Regions from separate parts of the Bacillus altaicus genome, predicted to be linked through region 1. Evidence: predicted binding sites of a transcription regulator. Region 1 holds the regulator's gene; the other holds the start of a gene.
The links. The regulator LexA, encoded in region 1, represses DNA repair genes until DNA is damaged. The targets are predictions, from matches to a motif close to CGAACATATGTTCG.

Region 2: ruvA (Holliday junction DNA helicase RuvA) is a predicted target of LexA. The motif match lies at 1,810-1,823, and genes of this name have one in related genera.

Annotation. Positions count from the first base shown of each region.
Region 1 is NZ_CM143394.1:2,062,798-2,070,441, forward strand. It holds gene ACE38F_RS10850 (nucleotidyltransferase domain-containing protein) at 1-447, shown strand, start outside; gene ACE38F_RS10855 (ABC transporter ATP-binding protein) at 459-2,258, shown strand; gene ACE38F_RS10860 (PadR family transcriptional regulator) at 2,486-2,809, shown strand; gene ACE38F_RS10865 (DUF1700 domain-containing protein) at 2,802-3,344, shown strand; gene ACE38F_RS10870 (DUF4097 family beta strand repeat-containing protein) at 3,345-4,148, shown strand; gene lexA (transcriptional repressor LexA) at 4,252-4,866, opposite strand; gene ACE38F_RS10880 (YneB family resolvase-like protein) at 5,008-5,664, shown strand; gene ACE38F_RS10885 (DUF896 domain-containing protein) at 5,710-5,949, shown strand; gene ACE38F_RS10890 (bifunctional metallophosphatase/5'-nucleotidase) at 5,990-7,573, opposite strand.
Region 2 is NZ_CM143394.1:1,310,625-1,318,268, forward strand. It holds gene ACE38F_RS06865 (BofC C-terminal domain-containing protein) at 232-747, shown strand; gene ACE38F_RS06870 (iron-hydroxamate ABC transporter substrate-binding protein) at 760-1,704, opposite strand; gene ruvA (Holliday junction DNA helicase RuvA) at 1,894-2,511, shown strand; gene ruvB (Holliday junction branch migration DNA helicase RuvB) at 2,517-3,518, shown strand; gene ACE38F_RS06885 (DUF2905 domain-containing protein) at 3,515-3,715, shown strand; gene queA (tRNA preQ1(34) S-adenosylmethionine ribosyltransferase-isomerase QueA) at 3,735-4,787, shown strand; gene tgt (tRNA guanosine(34) transglycosylase Tgt) at 4,800-5,939, shown strand; gene yajC (preprotein translocase subunit YajC) at 5,967-6,227, shown strand; gene ACE38F_RS06905 (TIGR04086 family membrane protein) at 6,265-6,648, opposite strand; gene ACE38F_RS06910 (DUF421 domain-containing protein) at 6,752-7,408, shown strand; gene spoVB (stage V sporulation protein B) at 7,438-7,644, opposite strand, start outside.

The sequences.
Region 1 (7,644 bases):
TTAGTAGACATAAAAAAAATTGTCGATCAAGATCTTAACTGGAATGAGATTCATAAATTAATGAGAAAATACCAAATACTTCATTTGGGAGGACAAGCATTAATTTTGGCATCACAATTGCTAGGTACACGACTAAATGAAAGAATGACGGGATTAGTAGCTAAAAAACATTCGAAGCAGCTAGCACAAGAAGCACTGTTTTATTTCAAGAAAATGATCAACTTGCATTCTGAACCTGTTCCTGAAGAAGTACTTGCTTATCATAGTAGACATTTATTTTCACTGATGTCTAATCAGCAAAAAATTATATTTATTTTGAGCCAACTTTATCCTTATCCAATTGATGCAAAAACATTACCGTTACCTAAATCTCTTCATTTTTTATATTTTCCTTTACGTCCGTTTCTATGTCTTTGGAGGAAAACAAAGGAGCTTGCTTTGTTATAGGGGGAACATCGATGAATCATATTATATATTTTATGAAGAAATTATATTCTTCTGCAGGGAAAATTCTGTATGTGAATTTGTTTGGTATGGTTTTAATAAGTTTACTTGAAGGGATAGGTATTATTTTATTAATTCCTATGATAAGTATGACTGGAATAATCAATGTAGGTGAGGAGACTGCTTTTATTGCACCTGTCTATAGGTTTTTACAGAATTTCCCTAAAACAACAAGTTTAATTTCTATTTTAGGTATATATATACTAATAGTGTTAGGTCAAAATCTACTACAAAGAAACATAACGCTAAGGGATGCGAGAACGCAACAAGCTTTTGTACGAGAATTAAGAATAGAAACATATAGTATGATTTTAAAAGCGAAGTGGAGTTTTTTTTTAGAGAAAAGGAAAACAAATCTAATAAATATATTAACTACAGAATTAGCTCGCGTAAGTTATGGGGTTAATTTAATTTTACAATTGTTAGCTGCTATTCTGTTTACATTCATACAGGTGGGGATTGCGTTTTTATTATCACCCCAAATAACTATATTTGTTTTGGTCTTTGGCTTATTATTCTTGGTAGCTTCTCGTGTTTTTATAAAAAAAGCACGAATACTAGGCGGTAAGACCTCAAAATTGGCACAAGGCTATCTTTCTGGTATAACAGATCATTTTAATGGAATTAAAGATATAAAGAGTAATACTTTGGAAGCATCACGTTTAGATTGGTTACAATCTATAACAGGAAAGATGAGTAACGAACAAATGGAGTATATGAGAATAAGATCGAACTCTCAATTGTTTTATAAAGTTTCAATGGCTATTTTAATTGCATTTTTTATATTATTATCAGTAAGTATATTTAAAGCTCAACCGGCCCAATTACTATTAATCATACTCATCTTTTCGAGGATATGGCCACGATTTATGACAATTCAGTCAAATTTAGAACAGCTTGCTGCAAGCATTCCTGCTTTTAAGTCATTATGGGAATTACAAGGGGAATGTATTGAAGCGATTGAAATGCAGGATATACATCAGCAAAAACATATAAAGCCGATTTGTATAGAACAGGGTATTGAATGTAAGGATATTTATTTTCGGTATAATAAGAAGGAGCATTTGTATGCACTTCAAAATATTAATGTGAAAATACCAATCAATAGTATGACGGCTATTGTGGGACATTCGGGAGCTGGGAAGAGTACATTAATCGATGTTTTAATGGGATTGATTCAACCAGAGAAAGGTCAAGTATTAATAGATGGAACTCCTCTTACAAGTGAAAATTTATTGTCATTGAGACGGGCTATTAGTTATGTGCCACAAGATCCTTTTTTATTTAATGCAAGCATAAGAGAAAATTTATTGATGATTGAGCCGAATGCGAGTGAAGAACAAATTTGGACTGCATTAGATTTTGCGGCGGCAGCTGAATTTGTACGAATGCTTCCAAAAGGGCTTGATACTCTCATTGGAGATCGTGGAGTGAGACTTTCAGGTGGTGAACGTCAACGACTTGTACTAGCTCGAGCTATTTTAAGACAACCATCCATTTTAGTATTAGATGAAGCTACGAGTGCATTAGATACTGAAAATGAAGTAAAGATCCAATCAGCAATAGAAAGATTGAAAGGAACGATGACTATTGTTGTTATTGCGCATCGGTTATCTACGATCCGTAATGCAGATCAAGTTATTGTTTTAGGAAAAGGTGAAATTGTTCAAAAGGGTGAATTTAATCAATTGGCTAAAGAGAGAAAAGGTGTGTTTCGAAATTTATTAGGGTCACAAATGGAAGTGGGTTCATAGAGGAGAAAGATTGAATGAAATTTTGTATTATTGTAATTAGAGTTGAATGATAGCCCGGATAATGGTCAGTTATAACAGATCTTATTCGGGCTTTTATATTTGTATTTTGTAAATTTAGGGAATAAATATAATTTAGTACCTTGCAATAAATAGTACTGAGTGGTATATTATGGGTAAAGCAGGTACCGTGTATTGAACAGTACTAAAATGAGAAAGGGGGATTGTCCTTGAACGTTCAGTTTAAAAAAGGTGTGTTAGAACTGTGTGTATTGGCACTTGTAAAACGTAAGGATTGTTATGGTTATGAACTTGTTCAGCAAATCTCTAATAAATTTTTAATATCGGAAGGTTCTGTATATCCGTTATTACGTCGTTTAACGAAAGAGGGATATTTTCAAACGTATTTAAAAGAATCCACGGAAGGACCGCCCCGTAAATATTATCAACTAACAGAGCAAGGAGAGATGCAACTTACGTTATTAGTAACAGAGTGGCGTGATTTTGCTAAAGGTGTTCAAGAAATTATTGAAGGGGTGGAATGGGATGAGTAAAGAACAGTTTCTTAAAGAATTATCAAGTCATCTTAGAAAGTTACCAGAAGAAGAGCGACAAGATATTTTATTTGATTATGAAGAGCACTTTCAGTTTGGGATGGAAGAGGGGAAAACTGAATCAGAAATAATAAAGGGACTTGGCTCTCCAAAGGTAATTGCGAAAGACTTGCTTGCTTTGTATCGCTTTGATGAGATGAAAAAGGATCCATCGACTTCGAATATAACAAGAGCTGTCATGGCGGCGGTTGGACTTAGCTTGTTTAATTTTATTATTGTGTTAGGCCCGTTAGTTGCAATTATCGGTTTTATATTTTCTTTTTGGGTCGGTGGGATTGCTAGTGTAGTGACACCATTTTTCGTTATTGTAAAAGTATTTATGGGCACTTTTATATGGTTGGATCTTTTCGTTAGTATAACGTTTGTTGGAGTAGGTTTGTTGTTATGTATTGTAGCTTATTATAGTACGAGGTGGTTTAAAAGATTATGTGTACGCTATGTAGTCTGGAACTTCAAAATGATAAAAGGGGAGTAGATGATGAAAAAGATATTATTAGTAGCTATCGCTTGTATCATTATTGGAGTAATAGGGATTTCACAAACATATGAAAAAGCAGTACAAACTGCAGAAAAAGGAGATAAAGAGGACGTAATTAAAAACGAAACGCTAAAAAATGTAGAAGTTAAGTTAGATGCAGGAGATATTGTTGTCCAAAAATCTCCTGATTCCTCTTTTTATGTAAAGCAAACAGGAGACGTAAGTAAACAGGAGATTCGTATTGCTGAAGATGGTGATACGTTAAAAGTCATAGGGGAAATAGAAAAAGGTGTTTCATTTGATTTTTCATTTTACAATTTTGGATTTCAAACGCCTAGATTGACTATATTAGTACCTGAACGTTCTTATCAAGAGATAAAAGTAAATTCATCCGCTGGACAAATAGAAATAAGTAATGTGAAAAGTGACCGCGTAAGTGTTGAAACACTCGCCGGAGAAGTGGATTTGAAACATGTAACAGCAAAGAGTGTAGAGGGGTCTACAAAAGCTGGTAAGGTGAATTTTAAAAAAGTAATAGGGAAAGTAACAGCAAAAACGGCTAGTGGGGATATAGATATTATTGATCATGATTCTAAATATGATTTAGAGGCAAGTTCAACTGCTGGAGATGTAGATATTACTTTATTGGAAAAACCACAAGATGCAGTTATCACTGGGCAAACCGCTGCTGGAGACGTGACAATTTTTAAAGAGGACAATAAAAATATAACGATTGGTAATGGTAGTAAAAAGATTAGCGGTAAAACCGCTGCTGGAGATGTTACTATTGAAACGCGTTAATAATTAATGAAATGAATTCTTTTGAATGAACGGAAATCTATCAAAATATAAAAAGAAGATAATGCCCTATATAAATAAGGGAATTATCTTCTTTTTATTATTTTTAATGTAAATCACGATATACGCCAATTACTTTTCCAATAACTGACACTTGTTTTAAAATAATAGGTTCTAGTGAAGAGTTTTCCGGTTGTAGACGGAAATGATCTTTTTCTTTATAGAAACGTTTAACAGTTGCTTCGTTATCTTCTGTTAAAGCAACTACAATTTCACCGTTGTTTGCAGACTGTTGTTGGCGAACAACAACTAAATCACCATCAAAGATACCAGCTTCAATCATGCTATCTCCAGAAATACGTAACATAAACACTTGATCTGCTCCAGCAACGATACTAGCTGGAAGTGGGAAGTGATCTTCTACACTTTCGACTGCTGTAATCGGTAAACCGGCAGTAACTTTTCCGACGATTGGAACTTGAATAACAGATTGTGTTTCCGTTCGGTTGTCACCTAAAATTTCAATTGCGCGTGGTTTTGTTGGATCGCGTCGGATATATCCTTTTTCTTCTAGTCGTGATAAATGTCCGTGCACTGTAGAACTAGAAGCGAGGCCGACTGCTTGACCGATTTCACGTACGGAAGGTGGATATCCTTTTTCTTGTACTTTTAGCTTAATAAAGTCGAGAATGTCTTGCTGGCGTTTCGTTAACTTTTCCATGTTTTCTAACACCTCGTTTTCTTTCATTTTTCTTATTATTAAGTATAACATGCGAAAAAACATTCTACAAACATAAGTTCGAACGAAAGGCGAATTTATGATACACTATAAGGAAAATATAGTGAGAAAGAAGGGTTCAAAATGAATGCAATTATTTATGCACGTGTGAGCACAACAAAAGAAGAACAGGAAACATCATTATTGCGTCAAAAAGATGAATTATTGCATTTAGCTGAGCGCTATCAAATGGATGTTACAAAGGTAATTGAAGAGCAGGCTAGCGGTTATACAATTGAACGTAATGGCATATTAGAAGTGCTAGATACAATTCGAGATGAACAAGTTGATGTACTACTTATACAAGATGAAACGCGTCTTGGTAGAGGAAATGCAAAGATTGCGTTAATGCATTGTTTACATAAAGAGGGGATAAAAGTTTATACGCACACGCATAGTGGTGAATTACAGCTTTCAGATTCTGATTCGATGGTGCTAAATATAATTGGGATCGTTGAAGAGTATCAAAGAAAGATCCACAATTTAAAAATTAAACGTGGCATGCAAAGAGCAGTGGAGAAAGGATTTCGTCCAGAGAATAATTTGAAAAATCGTCATTTAAGCGTAGGACGTGAGAAAAAAGAAGTGCCAATTGAGGAAATTGTACGTTTGCGCCGGAATGAATTAACTTTTGAAGAAATTGCAGCAACACTTCGTGGTTTTGGTCATGATGTTTCAAAAGCAACTGTACATCGAAGGTATGTAGAGTATACAAAGCAATTGCTTGATAAAGAGGACTAACTATTGTATGATAATAATCAGTTTTGAGTAGAAGGGGGATTCGAGATGCCAAGTCAAGAACTCATTGAACGCATTAACTTCTTAGCGAAAAAAGCAAAAGCTGAAGGCTTAACTGAAGAAGAACAACGTGAGCGCCAATCGCTACGTGAACAATATTTAAAAGGATTTCGTCAAAATATGTTAAACGAATTAAAAGGAATTAAAGTCGTTAACGAAGAAGGAACGGATGTTACACCGGCGAAATTAAAAGCTTTAAAAAAGCAAGATAATGCAAAATTAAATTAAAAGATGGGCGCAGCCCATCTTTTTTTATTTTTTAAAATTGTTATTTAATAACTTTCCAGTTTTCATTTTTCGTTGCTTCTATCCTTTTATGCTTCAATATATAGTTAGCGATAAGTTCAGACATATCTGTTGGTATGTCTTTTACTACTAGTTTATTTTGAAACATAAAGAAATTCCCGCCGCCACTTGCACGATAATTATTCATAACAACGTCATATTCTTCATTCATATTAAGAGGAGTGCCTTTATACTGCAAAGACTCTACTCTCTCACCAATTGGTTTTGAAATGTTTAATACGTACGAAATCCCTTCCCACATATCGTAATTATAGTGTTGCGGCTTTGGTTCTATGTAGGTAGGGGTTACGATGATGGATCCATCTGCTTTTAATGTGAAATAAGAAGCAGAGAGTTCGAGAGCATCTTTTATATCCGCTCCGGTTATTCTAATTACTTTTAATGTATTTGGATAAATATAATTAGAAACGATGTCACGCATTGTTACATGTTTCGGGAAACCTGGAGATGTATTATGGAACAAACTTGTGCAAGAAATTGAAACATTAGCTATATCCATCTGTATTTTATTTATGAATTCAATAAAAGGGTGGTCTTGCAAACGAGTTTGCATAGCATCTGAAATTTGCATGTCCCCATAGATTAGTCCAATAGGTTTATCAAGCCAATTTTGTGTTTTCTCTTCATAATCGTCAACCAAGGAAAGAACATCTTGGTCTGCCGCAATTCCTTGTACGGGCAATAACTCTGAATAACTCTCTTTTTTCACCCATTTTTGTTCTGCTTTTTCGAATGTTACTGTTACTTTTCCAACTGAGTGTCCATTGCATCCGGTCTGTAAAATTGTTACACCATTCATCACGGTGTGAGCGATTTCTCGGTGTTGGTGGCCTGTTAGTAAAATATCTATGCCTTCAATTTCATGGCACATTGCATATCCTTGGTTTTCACCTGTTAAAACTTCAGTCGGTACTCCGGTTTGTAAATCGCGTTCAAATCCCCCGTGATAGGCTACGACTAGTAAATCTGGTTTTTCATGTTTACGGATGTAAGAAACCCATTTTTTTGTTGTTTCAAATGCATCTTCAAATTGTAAATCTTTAATATGATGTGCTTGTTCCCAATGGGGGATGTAATGCGTTGTCACCCCTAAAATAGCAATTTTTATATTTGATTCAATATGTTTTATTATATATGGTTTCCCGAAATAAGGTTCTTTTCTGTTTTTATCTAAAATGTTTGCTGATAGATAAGGGGAATTTGCAGTAGCCACAGCATTATTTAATATATCCATTCCATAATTAAATTCATGATTTCCGATAATTGCAATGTCATACTCTAAGTAGTTGGCTAATAAGGACATTGGGTTTTCCATATCTTTTTCGTATGTAGCGTAATGATAAGTAAATGGTGTTCCTTGAATGAAGTCCCCGTTATCAATTAAAAGAACGTTTGTGTTTTGAGAACGTTCTTTTTTTATAAGAGTGGAAATCTTAGCTAAACCAATGTCTGCTTGGGAGTTATCTTGGTAGTGAATTGGATAAACAGTACCATGTATATCGCTTGTTAATAAGATGTTTAAAGTTACAATTTGATTTTGATTCAATATCATTCACCTTTTCTATTGTTATCTACTAATTAAGCATATCAAATATATGAAGGGAAATTTAATGTGAA
Region 2 (7,644 bases), 750 kb from region 1:
ACACGCGAATGTGGTCGCCTGGTCTCTCGCCGTAAACGCATCAAGACGCCTGCTTTGCAGGCGTCTTTCATTTTATATAAAAGTAAATGATACATGCAGATGAGGATTAACCCTTATCTGCATTTTTTATTTTTCTTAGAAATTTACTGCTATTGTTTATATGGATAAAACCCCCATTTCCGGAAAAGCTACAAATGAAAGTATGATTTTGCCTAGAAGAGGTGAACGGAAATGAAATGGATACTAATTGCAGTGCAAGCTTTCGTTATGATGTTTTGCTTAGCTTATGGATCCGATGTGAGGGCAGAAACAACAGAAAAAGAACCTGCAGTTACAATTTTATTAGAGCGTATGTATGTTGATGGAGAAGTAAGCGAGGAAATACTGACAGAAAAAGTAGCGGATTTAGAAAAGTTTTTGCAGCAATATAAAGAATGGCAACTTGTTGATCGTGATGATGTGCAAATCGTATTACAAAAGAAAGTTGATGATATTTCTCCTTTACTGAAAACGAGTGGTTATTTTGGTGTTTCAGAGGAAGGGATATTGCAAATTTTCAAAGGGGTACCGAAAAGTGATAACGCGATCCATTCCTTCTTTCAAATTGATATGAAAAAGCTTGAAAGTTATGAACGGGCGGAATTGAAACGTGGTATTCGTATAAAATCAAAAGAAGGTTTTGTAAAGACAATCGAAAAAATGAAGCAGTACGCATTGCAAAATAAGAAAAAAAGCAGCTCAGGGTGAGCTGCTTTTTTCTTATTTATTCTTAGCTAAAATCTCTTTTGCGATTTCATCAATTAGCATATCTTTTCCGATTGGATTGAATGCTTTCGTATTGAAGGCTTCATTTGATACTTCATATACGTGATTGTTTTTTACTGCTTTATTATCTTTCCAAACGGCACTGTTTTTATAGTCTTCATAAACTTTATCAGCTTCTCCGCCAAAGTTTACAATAAACATTTGATCAGGCTGGAATGCAACAAGACCTTCTAGTGATACTTGTGCCATCGTTTGTTTTAAATCTGTACCTTTTGTTGCTGGAAGCTTTAAATCGTTAAAGAGTATGTCACCATATCCGAAGCTACCGTATACACGGAAGTTTTGTGGTGTTACTGCAACGAACATAAAGTTTTCATCTTTTGTTTTTTCTTTAATTTTTTTAGATAAAGACTCTGCTTTTTTATCGTAGTCTGCAATCCATTTGTCAGCTTTCTTCTCTTCGTCAAATAGTTTACCTACTTCTTTAAACTTACCGCGCCAGTCTTCTAGATTTGTTTCTAGAACAACTGTCGGTGCAACTTTTTCTAGTTGATCATAAATTTTCAATTGACGATTGTTTAAAATAATTAAGTCTGGTTTTAAAGCAGTAACAGCTTCTAAATCAACTTTAGGCGCCCAGTACCAGCCGACTGCTTTTACTCCGTCTAGCTTGTCTGTTAAGTGATTTTGGATTTTATCTTTATATGTGTTCGCTGTGCCAACAGGTTTATGTCCAAGGAGTAATAATTCCTCTGTTGATCCAGATAAGTCAACAATTCTCTTTGGATTAACTGGAATTGTTGTTTCCCCTTTAGCATGTTTTACAACTTTCGTTTTTGGTTGTTCTTTTGCTTTTGATTCTTCTTTTTGAGAAGAACAGCCAACAATAGAAAGAACAACTAGCATAATAGTAAATAAAATAAATAGTCTTTGTTTCATCCTGATGTAACCCCTTTAATTAATATTGATAATCATTATTGACTCCTGTATAGTAATGTTCTTTTTGTCTTTATGTCAATAGAAAAAAACGGAAATTGTAAACGGGGAACATTTGTTGGGGTAGTCTCGCTTTTCTATTGTTAAATATGTTAAAATGGAATACATGATTTGAGAGGGAGAGATCGTATTTTGTTTGAATATGTTACAGGTTACGTGGAGTATGTAGGACCGGAATATGTCGTAATTGATCATAATGGAATTGGTTATCAAATTTTCACACCAAATCCGTATGTATTTCAAAGAAGTAAGCAAGAAATTCGTGTCTATACATATCATTATGTGAGAGAAGATATTATGGCACTTTACGGATTTAAAACACGTGAAGAGCGTTTATTATTTACAAAGTTGTTAGGTGTATCGGGGATTGGACCAAAAGGTGCTCTTGCAATTTTAGCTTCTGGTCAAACAGGACAGGTCGTGCAAGCGATTGAACATGAAGATGAGAAGTTTTTAGTGAAATTCCCAGGTGTCGGAAAGAAAACAGCACGCCAAATGATTTTAGACTTAAAAGGAAAACTAGCAGATGTCGTGCCAGATGCATTTGTTGATCTGTTCTCGGATGCCGAAAGTTTTGATCAGAAGAAAGGTTCATCAACTGAGCTTGATGAGGCGCTTGAAGCACTACGAGCACTTGGTTACGCAGAGAGAGAAGTTTCTCGCGTTGTACCAGAGTTATTAAAAGAATCACTAACGACGGATCAATATATTAAAAAGGCACTTAGTCTTTTACTAAATGGTAAGAGGTGAGTATAATGGACGAACGTCTCCTTTCAGGGGAATCTGGATACGAAGATGCGGATTTAGAGTATTCATTACGGCCACAGACGCTCCGTCAGTATATTGGCCAAGATAAAGCAAAACATAATTTAGAAGTTTTTATTGAAGCGGCGAAAATGCGTGAAGAAACGTTAGATCACGTACTTTTATATGGACCACCTGGACTTGGTAAAACGACGCTTGCGAATATTATTGCCAATGAAATGGGTGTTAACATTCGAACAACGTCAGGTCCCGCAATTGAAAGACCAGGAGATTTAGCGGCTGTATTAACAGCACTTCAGCCTGGGGATGTATTATTTATTGATGAAATTCATCGTTTGCATAGATCTATTGAAGAAGTGTTATACCCAGCGATGGAAGACTTTTGCCTTGATATCGTTATTGGGAAAGGACCGTCAGCTCGTTCTGTACGTCTAGACTTACCTCCATTTACGCTAGTTGGGGCAACGACGCGTGCAGGTGCATTATCAGCACCACTTCGTGACCGTTTTGGTGTGCTTTCACGATTAGAGTACTATACAGTAGATCAGCTTTCTGCGATTGTAGAACGTACAGCAGAAGTGTTTGAAGTTGAAATAGATTCGTTAGCAGCATTAGAAATTGCAAGACGTGCCCGTGGTACACCTCGTATTGCGAATCGTCTATTACGACGTGTACGTGACTTCGCACAAGTTCGCAGTGACGGAACGATTGCGATGGAAATTACACAAATGGCGTTAGAACTATTACAAGTAGATAAATTAGGACTTGATCATATCGATCATAAATTACTGCTTGGTATTATTGAAAAGTTCCGCGGTGGTCCAGTTGGATTAGAAACTGTTTCAGCAACGATTGGGGAAGAATCGCATACGATTGAAGATGTGTATGAGCCGTATTTATTACAAATTGGCTTTTTACAAAGAACGCCAAGAGGCCGGATCGTAACACCGCTCGCATATGAGCATTTCGGAATGGAGATGCCAAAAGTATGACGGAGATGCCAAAGCTGCTTATTACAGCTGGTATTTTGCTCATTGTTGTTGGATTAGCTTGGAAGTTCATAGGAAGGCTTCCAGGCGATATTTTTGTGAAAAAAGGTAACGTTACCTTTTATTTTCCTATCATTACATGTATTGTGTTAAGTATTGCATTATCTTTCATTATGTATATAATAAATCGATTCAAATAAGAAATAGGTGGATACAGTTATGGATATTAATCTGTTTGATTTTCATTTACCAGAAGAACTCATTGCACAAATTCCGCTTGAAGAGCGTGAAACATCAAGATTGATGATGTTAGACCGTGAAACAGGAGATATTGAGCATAAACATTTTACGGACATTCTTTCTTACTTACATGAGGGGGATTGCTTAGTTTTAAATGAAACGAAAGTTATGCCTGCTCGCTTGCACGGTGTGAAAGAAGATACAGGTGCACACATTGAAGTGCTTCTTTTGAAACAAGAAGAAGGCGATAAGTGGGAAACGCTTATAAAGCCAGCGAAGCGTGTAAAAGAAGGGACTGTCATCTCTTTTGGTGAAGGAAAGTTAAAAGCAACTTGCATTGGAACAGCAGACCAAGGTGGGCGTCAACTTGAGTTTTCATATGACGGCATCTTTTATGAAATTTTAGACGAGCTTGGAGAAATGCCTCTTCCTCCGTATATTAAAGAGACGCTAGAAGATCGCGATCGTTATCAAACGGTATATGCGAAGGAAATCGGTTCAGCAGCAGCACCGACGGCTGGCCTTCACTTTACAGAAGAGTTACTTGAGAAATTGAAGCAAAAAGGCGTTCAATTAGCATTCATTACACTCCATGTAGGACTTGGAACATTTAGACCAGTTTCTGCAGATACGATTGAAGAGCATCATATGCATGCAGAGTATTACCATATGTCTGAAGAGACAGCTGCGTTATTAAACCGCGTAAAAGAGAATGGTGGACGTATTATTACAGTAGGTACGACATCAACTCGTACGTTAGAAACGATTGCGACAGATCATAGTGGTAAGCTCTGCGCCGCTTCTGGCTGGACAGATATTTTTATGTACCCAGGATATAAATTTAAAGCAATTGATGGTTTAATTACAAACTTCCATTTGCCGAAATCAACATTAATTATGCTTGTAAGTGCATTTGCAAATAGAGATAATGTACTTCATGCTTATAATGAAGCAGTAAAAGAAAAATATCGTTTCTTTAGCTTCGGTGATGCGATGTTCGTTGCATCTCACGCTAAAATGAGAAACAAATAAAAGGAGTAAATTATGACAGCAATTCGTTATGAATTTATTAAAACTTGTAAACAAACGGGTGCGCGTTTAGGTCGAGTACATACGCCACACGGTTCATTTGATACACCAACATTTATGCCAGTTGGTACACTTGCAACAGTTAAAACGATGTCACCAGAAGAATTAAAAGCAATGGATTCTGGCATTATTTTAAGCAATACGTATCATTTATGGCTACGTCCAGGACACGAAATTATTCGTGAAGCAGGTGGCTTGCATAAGTTTATGAACTGGGATCGTGCAATCTTAACGGATTCAGGTGGATTCCAAGTATTTAGCTTAAGTGACTTCCGCCGCATTGAAGAGGAAGGTGTTCATTTCCGTAATCACTTAAATGGAGATAAATTATTCTTATCACCAGAAAAAGCGATGGAAATTCAAAATGCATTAGGTTCAGATATCATGATGGCATTTGATGAGTGCCCACCGTTCCCAGCTACTTTTGAATACATGAAGAAGTCTGTAGAGCGTACGAGCCGCTGGGCAGAGCGTTGTCTAAAGGCGCATGAACGTCCACAAGATCAAGGTTTATTCGGTATAGTACAGGGCGGAGAGTTTGAAGAACTTCGTCGCCAAAGTGCGAAAGATCTTGTTTCAATGGACTTCCCTGGGTATGCTATAGGCGGTCTATCTGTTGGTGAACCGAAGGATATTATGAATCGTGTTCTTGAGTTTACAACACCACTTCTTCCTGATGATAAACCACGTTACTTAATGGGTGTAGGTTCTCCTGACTCGTTAATTGATGGTGCGATTCGCGGTGTTGATATGTTTGACTGTGTACTTCCAACTCGTATTGCTCGAAATGGTACATGTATGACAAGTGAAGGCCGTCTAGTTGTGAAAAACGCGAAATTCGCTAGAGACTTCGGGCCGCTTGATCCGAACTGTGATTGCTACACATGTAAAAACTATTCTCGTGCGTACATTCGTCACTTAATGAAATGCGATGAAACGTTCGGAATTCGTTTAACGTCTTATCACAACCTTCATTTTCTGTTAAACTTAATGGAGCAGGTGAGACAAGCTATTCGTGAAGACCGTCTTGGCGATTTCCGCGAAGAGTTCTTTGAACAGTATGGCTTTAATAAACCGAATGCTAAAAACTTCTAATACATAATTTAAAAGGAGGAACACAAGATGAATGCAGGTATGATGAATATCGTTATGATTGTTGCGATGTTTGCGATTTTCTATTTCTTATTAATTCGCCCGCAACAAAAGCGTCAAAAAGCAGTTGCTCAAATGCAAAATGAAATCAAAAAAGGTGATGCTATCGTAACAATCGGTGGTTTACACGCTACAATCGAATCAGTGGATGAAACGAAAATTGTTGTTAAATCTGGTGGTTCACACTTAACTTTCGATCGCAATGCGATTCGTGAAGTTGTGAAAAACTAATGATGAAGGCCCTGCATGAAATGTGCAGGGCCTTTTTTTAACTATTTTGTTTTGACATATTTACACCGAAAATACCTCCGAGTGTACTCGCACCCATTAATGCTAATTGGTAGAGTAACTGTGAGTTCGATAAAGTTTGAGAGAAGCCTAAATAGTTAACGAGAAAGACGAGAAGAGTGAATGTGAGTCCTGTAGTGAAACCTACTAACCAACCTTTTCCTTGTGCCTTTTTACCAGCAATGAATCCAGACATAAGCATAGATAGAAGGGCTATTATAAAAATAGTAATTACTAATGTCCCTTCATTAATATTCGTAAATTTTAATAAAAGAGCCATGATCATACTTGTAATAGATGCGAGGATTAATAGGGTAATAATACCGAAGCCGATTGCGCTCGATAATTTTTTCGTTCCATCCATTATGCATTCCCCCTTTTTAATACAAGCATATTTTCATTTTGTTTAAGTTAGACTAGTTTCTTTTTTGTAGGGGAGCCTATAAGTAAAAAAAGGGGATGTAGAAATGGAATGGGTATCAATAATCGGACGAACAATGCTTTTGTATACAATCATTTTAATTATTTTTCGTCTTATGGGTAAACGTGAAATTGGAGAATTAAGTGTATTAGATTTGGTTGTATTCATTATGCTTGGTGAAATGGCTGTAGTGGCAATTGAAAATACAGATAAATCACTTTGGCATCAATTAGTTCCAATGATTTTTCTAATGTGTATACAAATCATTTTGTCGGTCATTTCTTTAAAGTTCCAGCGTTTTCGGCATTTAATAGAAGGAGAGCCTGCGATTCTTGTGAATGCAGGTAAAATTGATGAAAAAAAGATGCGGAAGCAGCGATATAACATAGATGATTTATTGATGCAACTACGTGAGCAAGGAATCGGAGATGTGCGTGATGTAGAATACGCTATTTTAGAACCATCTGGAAAGTTATCTGTGTTTCAAAAACAAAAAAGTAAAAAAAGCAAAAATGATACACCAATTTTTACACTCCCACTAATTATAGATGGAGAAATTCAATACAATCATTTGCAAATGATTGAGCATACAAATGAGTGGCTCGTTGAGAAATTGAATAACTTAGGTTATAAAGATGTGAAACAGATTGTATATTGTAGTTTTCAAAATGGACAATTTTTTGTTGATTTGAAAGAAAATTAGAGGCTTACCATTTTGAATGGCAAGCCCGCTTACTTCAAAAATGAAAGTTTCCGAATGATAGGGAGACGACTTAATTCTTCTTTTCGAATGAGTTTGAAAACGAAGAGGAGAACGATATAAACGATTGTTGTTAAGGTGATTTCCCATAATGTTTGTACGCCAAGTGAATGAGAAAAAACGATATGCTTATGAAGATAAAAACCGAAGGTACCAGCAATCCCGATAGCAATTCCGCC